3 regions of the Bradyrhizobium sp. TM102 genome follow, and region 1 is predicted to be linked to each of the others. Evidence: predicted binding sites of a transcription regulator. Region 1 holds the regulator's gene; each other region holds the start of a gene.
What was found. The regulator PhoB, encoded in region 1, activates phosphate uptake and scavenging genes when phosphate is short. The targets are predictions, from matches to a motif close to TGTCATNNANCTGTCAT.

Region 1 (2,200 bases):
GCTGGCGCAGGCCTTCGAGGTCGAGGTGGAGGCCGAACCGGTCACCTACGACAACGTGGTGCCGATGAGCCAGCGGCTGTCGCTGCTCGAGCTGAACGAGGCCACCTGCCATTGGCCGGTCGGCGATCCCTCCAGCCCCGATTTCTTCTTCTGCGGCGGCAGGGCGCTGTCCGGCCTGCCCTACTGCGCCCAGCACTCGCGCGTCGCGTATCAGCCGGCGGCGGATCGCCGGCGTGCCCCGGCAAAGCCGGGTCCGCGGTGAGTGGATTTAGCTGATCGCAAAGACGGCAGCCGTCACACGACGGCGCCTCAACCAACTCGGTGTCATCCCCGCGAACGCGGGGATCCATAACCACAGGGCGCTGTTGTTGCGCGAGATGGTCACTCCGAGTCTTCGCCAAACCACTGCCTGTGGTTATGGGTCCCTGCTTTCGCAGGGACGACACCGGAGAATGTGGCGGCAGCCCACCAAACCCCAACGCCTGCAAACCTTACGTCTGCTCCGCCTTCGCGAAGCGATCGTCGAGCGCGTAGCCGGCGCCGCGGACGGTGCGGATCGGGTCCTGCTCGCGGCCGAGATTGAGCAGCTTGCGCAGGCGGCCGATATGGACGTCGACGGTGCGCTCGTCGATGTAGATGTCGCGGCCCCAGACGCTGTCGAGCAGCTGCTCGCGCGAGAACACGCGGCCCGGATGCTCCAGGAAGAACTCCAGCAGGCGATATTCGGTCGGACCGAGATCGATCGGCCGGCCCGAGCGCGCCACGCGACGCTTGTCGCGGTCGAGCTCGATGTCGCCATAGGCCAGCACTGTCGCGAGTCGCTCAGGACTGGCGCGGCGAAGCAGGCCCTTCACGCGCGCCAAAAGCTCCGGCACCGAGAACGGCTTGACGATGTAGTCGTCGGCGCCGGTCGCAAGTCCCCGCACCCGCTCGCTCTCCTCGCCGCGCGCGGTGAGCATGATGATCGGCAGCTGCTTGGTGTCGGGCCGGGTCCGCAGCCGCCGGCACAGCTCGATGCCCGACAGGCCCGGCAGCATCCAGTCGAGCACGATCAGGTCCGGGATGTGCTCCTTGAGGCGGGTGTCGGCGTCGTCGCCGCGCATCACCGTCTCGACGTCATAGCCGTCGCCTTCGAGGTTGTAGCGAAGCAGCTCGGTGAGAGCTTCCTCGTCCTCAACCACCATAATGCGTGCGCCCATCGGGTCGTCGCTCCTTGAGTCTTCAGGTATTCGGGACCGTCGTGGCGAAGGTGGTCATGTCGCCCTTCGGCCGCTTGTCGGTGATCGCCTGGCCTTCGATCATGTAGAACACGGTCTCGGCGATGTTGGTGGCGTGGTCGCCGATCCGCTCGATGTTCTTGGCGCAGAACATCAGATGGATGCAGAACGAGATGTTGCGCGGATCCTCCATCATGTAGGTGAGGAGCTCGCGGAACAGCGAGGTGCAGATCGCGTCGACTTCCTCGTCGCCCTTCCACACCGCCATCGCCGCCGGCAGATCATGTGCGGCATAGGCGTCCAGCACCGACTTGACCTGCTGCTGCACGAGGTCGGTCATGTGCTCCAGGCCGCGGAACAGTTTCAGCGGATGGAAGTCGGTCTCCAGCGCGGCGACGCGCTTGCCCATGTTCTTGGCGAGGTCGCCGATGCGCTCGAGGTCGGTCGCAACGCGCATGGCGCCGACGATCTCGCGCAAATCCACCGCCATCGGCTGGCGGCGGGCGATGGTGAGCACCGCGCGTTCCTCGATGCGCTTCTGCAGCGCGTCGAGCTCGGCATCGATGGTGACGACGCGCTGGCCGAGCGCGACGTCGCGGCGGATCAGCGCGCCGACGGAATCGACGATCATGCGTTCGGCGATGCCGCCCATCTCGGCGACCAGGCGGGTGAGCTCCTGGAGGTCGGTGTCGAAAGCTTTTGCGGTATGTTCAGTACCCATGTCGCGTCTCCTCAGCCGAACCGGCCGGTGATGTAATCCTGCGTGCGCCGGTCGCTCGGCGACGTGAAGATCTTGCTGGTGTCGTCGAACTCGATCAGCTCGCCGAGATACATGAAGGCGGTCTTGTCGGAGACGCGCGCCGCCTGCTGCATGTTGTGCGTGACGATCGCGATCGTGTAGTTCTCGGACAGCTCCTGGATCAGCTCCTCGACCTTGGCGGTCGAGATCGGATCGAGCGCCGAGCAGGGCTCGTCGAACAGAA
Region 2 (2,200 bases), 1.8 Mb from region 1:
TATCCGCTCGCGCTCCATCGGCGTCACCTGCTTGGGCAGATTGGCCTGCGCGCAGGCCTCCGCCAGCCGCCGCCGCTCCTGCCAGGGCTCGACCACGTTCATCCAGAGCTCGCGCGTGCCCATGATGGAGATGGCGAGGCCGAACGGGATCACGAAATAGAGGATGCGGAACACCAGCAGCGTCGCCAGAAGCTGCTCGCGCCCGAATTCGGGCAGCGCCAGCAGCATGGCGGCATCGAACACGCCGATCGAGCCGGGGGCATGGCTGGCGAAGCCGAGCAGCGTCGCCAGGATGAACACCACGGCCAGCGACATGAAGTCGATCGGCGGATTGGCCGGCATCAGCAGGTACATCGCCGTGGCGCAGAAGCCGAGATCGACCACACCGATCAGGATCTGGACCAGCGTCAGCGGCGCCGACGGCAACACGACCTTCCAGCCCTTCTGGCCGAGTTCGCGCCGCTTTTCGCCCATGCAGAGCCAGACCAGATAGGCACCGATCGAGGCAAGGCCGCCGAGCGCGATCAGCCGATTGATCGAGGAGGGGAGCTGGTCCATCGAGGACGCCGCATCCGGATGGATCGCCATGCCGATCGAGAGCACGAAGATGTTACCGAGCCAGAAGGTCAGGCCCGACAGGAAGCAGATCTTGGCGACGTCGATCGCGTTCAGCCCGTAATCCGAATAGATCCGGAAGCGGATTGCGCCGCCGGTGAAGACCGTGGCGCCGATGTTGTGGCCGATCGAATAGGACGTGAAGCTGGAGAGCGCCGCAATGCGGTACGGAACGTGCTTCTTGCCGATCGTTCGCAGTGCAAAAAAATCGTAGAAGGTCAGCGTACAGAACGCGAAGAACACGCAGATCGCCGCCAGCCCGATGCTGCCGCGGGGAATCTCGGTTAACGCAGTCAGGATGACCCCGGTATCGATGCCCTTGAGGGTCCGCACCAGCGAGGTGATCGCGAAGGCGATAATGAAGATGCTCGCGGCAACTCCGAGCCGTCGCCAGCCGATCCATCTCTTGAAGCCGCGTTTCAGCGCGGGCAGCAGTCCGTGCATTCATCCTCCCGGCGGGGGGCAAGACCGACCCGGCCAGACATTGGCCAGTCGGGTACGATCACGGCCAAAAGCAGGCATCGATCGCTGGGCATGATCCAGCTCATTTAAGGCAAAAACACCGGCTTGTGCAGCCCTTGACAACAATTGGTTCTGCGTCGGACCGGTCACTTTTGTCATACGCGGTTCACATCGGCGGCGCGTTAAGCATATGAGTCGTGAAACCGGCTCGGCCCCGCGCGTTTCGTATGCCGACATGATTTCAGATGCCGGCGCCGTCCGCATTGTTCCAGCGCAAGCCAGCCGGGTCTTTTTTGGAACGTCGATACCGCGTGCTCGTTGGGGCCCCATCAGCAACCGAACATGGTGGAATAAGCGGCTTTTCGTGCAAGCCGCTGCCTTCGTGTTCCACAAAACCGGAAGAGGACGGAACGATGGGACTGTTCACAAAAGACATCAAAACCATGAACGACCTGTTCGTGCATCAGCTCCAGGACATCTATTACGCCGAGCAGCAGCTGACCAAGGCGCTGCCGAAGATGGCCAGTAAGGCCACCGATCCGCAGCTGAAGCAGGGCTTTTTGACGCACCTCGAAGAAACCAAGCAGCACGTCGCGCGGCTCGAAGAAGTGTTCAAGATGCACGGCGTCCCCGTGAAGGCGGTCGACTGTCCGGCGATCGACGGCATCATCGAGGAAGCCGACGAGACCGCCGGCGAAGTCGCCGACAAGGCGGTGCTCGACGCCGCCCTGATCAACGCGGCGCAGGCCGCAGAACATTACGAGATCGTACGCTACGGCAGCCTGATCGCCTGGGCCAAGCAGCTCGGCCGCAACGACTGCGCGACCGTGCTCGCCAAGACGCTGGAGGAGGAGAAGGCGACCGACCAGAAGCTCACCAAGCTCGCAGAGAGCAAGGTGAACCTGCGCGCGGCCAGCTAAGCTTAGGCTTGACCAGCATGGCGCCGCGCGGTGTCCGCGCGGCGTTTGCATGCATTACGTCATCGTTCGGTCGTTATCGAAGCATGACGGCAGGCTAGAAGCGTATATTCCGCATGGGGCTGCAACCGAGGTGGCAGCATGCGCGCGAGCACCATCAAATATGAGACCTTCGACCACGGAGCCGGCGTAGCGCATGCCGGTTC
Region 3 (2,200 bases), 3.6 Mb from region 1:
CGATCGCCAGCACCGTCTTGGTCAATCCGCTCCACACCGCAGCCGAGATCCCGGCCTTGGCCATGCCGCCGCCGACGAGCCCGCCGATCAGCGCATGCGACGACGAGGACGGGATGCCGAGCGCCCAGGTCACGAGGTTCCAGACGATGGCGCCGACCAGGGCCGCGAAGATCACCTGGGCATCGACGATCGAGGGATCGATGATGCCGGTGCCGATGGTCTGGGCAACGTGCAGGCCGAACACCATGAAGGCGACGAAATTGAAGAACGCGGCCCAGAATACCGCGAATTGCGGTCGCAGCACGCGGGTCGAGACAATGGTCGCGATCGAATTGGCGGCATCGTGCAGGCCGTTCAGGAAATCGAACAGCAGCGCGACGGCGATCAAGCCGACCAGGACGGGAAGACCCAACGCGGCATCCACAGCGGCCTGTCCTAAACTTGCTCGATGACGATGCTGTTGATCTCGTTCGCAACGTCGTCGAAGCGATCCGCCACCTTCTCGAGGTGGTCGTAGATCTCGACGCCGACGATGAAGTCCATCGCATTGCCGTCGCGATGCTTGAGGAACAGCTCCTTCAAGCCGATGTCGTGGAGATCGTCGACGCGGCCCTCGAGCTTGCCGAGCTCCTCCGTGATCGCGGTCAGCATGGCGACATTCGGGCCGATCGACTGCATCAGCGGCAGCGCGCGGCCGACCAGATTGGCGCATTCGATCAGAAGCCCGCCGATCTCGCGCATGGGCGGCTCGAAGGTGCGGACCTCGAACAGCATCACCGCCTTGGCCGTCTGCTGCATCTGGTCGATGGCGTCGTCCATCGACGTGATCAGGTTCTTGATGTCGCCGCGGTCGAACGGGGTGATGAAGGTGCGGCGCACCGCCGTCAGCACCTCTCGGGTGATGTTGTCGGCATCATTCTCGAACTGGTTGACGCGCTGGCAATAGACCGGCGTCTCCTCGCCCCCGTTCAGCATACCCTGGAGCGCGATGGAGCCCTGGATCACCGTCTGGGCATGCCGGTCGAACAGGTCAAAGAACCGTTCTTCCTTGGGAAGGAAAGCACGAAACCATCGCATCATGGGGGTAGGCTACCGGTTGGAAATGGCCCGGCCCTGTCGGGCCGTCATGAAACTGTCATAGACCATTTTCGATCCGCGCGCGTGTCATCTCACGCCCGCGGAGCCGGATCATCCACCGCTTTCAGGCGGGCAGTAAAACACTTTTGAATCAGCTACTTAGAGCGATCGCCGGAAGTAATGCGCGATTTCGCCGATGACGCCGCGGCGGAAGGTGAGCACGCAGATTACGAAGATCGAGCCCTGGATTACCGTCACCCACTGGCCGAAGCCGGCGAGATATTGCTGCATGGCGATGATCGCGAACGCACCGACCACGGGGCCGAAGATGGTTCCAAGGCCGCCAACCAGCGTCATCAGCACGACCTCGCCCGACATCGACCAATGGACGTCGGTGAGCGAGGCGTTCTGCGCCACGAACACCTTCAGCGCACCGGCAAAACCGGCCAGGGTTCCCGACAGCACGAAGGCCAGGAACTTGTACTGGTCGGTCCGGTAGCCGAGCGAAATCGCCCGCGGCTCATTCTCCCGGATCGCCTTCAGCACCTCGCCGAACGGCGAGTTGATGACACGGAAGATCAGCAGGAAGCCGGCGAGGAACCCCACCAGCACGACGTAATAGAGCACCGTCGGCTTGGACAGATCGAACACGCCGAACATGTGTCCCTGCGGGATGCCCTGGATGCCGTCCTCGCCGTGGGTGAACGGGGCCTGGAGGTAGATGAAGTACAGCAGCTGCGACAGCGCCAGCGTGATCATCGAGAAATAGATGCCCTGGCGGCGGATCGAGATGTAGCCGGTGATGAGCGAGAGCACGAAAGCCGCGGCGATGCCGACGAGGATGCCGAGCTCGGGCGGCAGCGCCCACACCTTCAGCGCATGCGCGCAGCAATAGCCGGCGGTGCCCAGGAACATGGCGTGGCCGAACGACAACAGGCCGCCATAGCCGATCAGCAGATTGAAGGCGCAGGCGAGCAGCGCAAAGCACAGCGCCTGCATCACGAAGAACGGGTAGACGCCCGTGAATGGCACCGACGCCAGCAGCAGCGCCATCACGACGAAAGCGATCATCTCGTCGCGCATCGCGCGAGGGGTCACCGGCAGCGTGTCGTCCGTCAGGGTT

Region 2: a site for PhoB is predicted at 1,231-1,247, ahead of GDN70_RS14160 (YbhN family protein). Genes of this name have one in related genera too.
Region 3: a site for PhoB is predicted at 1,123-1,139, ahead of GDN70_RS23040 (DUF47 domain-containing protein). Genes of this name have one in related genera too.

Annotation. Positions count from the first base shown of each region.
Region 1 is NZ_AP021855.1:1,188,449-1,190,648, reverse strand. It holds gene GDN70_RS05515 (GcrA family cell cycle regulator) at 1-262, shown strand, start outside; gene phoB (phosphate regulon transcriptional regulator PhoB) at 492-1,199, opposite strand; gene phoU (phosphate signaling complex protein PhoU) at 1,222-1,938, opposite strand; gene pstB (phosphate ABC transporter ATP-binding protein PstB) at 1,950-2,200, opposite strand, start outside.
Region 2 is NZ_AP021855.1:3,021,687-3,023,886, forward strand. It holds gene GDN70_RS14160 (YbhN family protein) at 1-1,059, opposite strand, end outside; gene GDN70_RS14165 (ferritin-like domain-containing protein) at 1,491-1,997, shown strand; gene GDN70_RS14170 (MFS transporter) at 2,136-2,200, shown strand, end outside.
Region 3 is NZ_AP021855.1:4,790,212-4,792,411, forward strand. It holds gene GDN70_RS23035 (inorganic phosphate transporter) at 1-424, opposite strand, end outside; gene GDN70_RS23040 (DUF47 domain-containing protein) at 436-1,080, opposite strand; gene GDN70_RS23045 (branched-chain amino acid ABC transporter permease) at 1,237-2,200, opposite strand, start outside.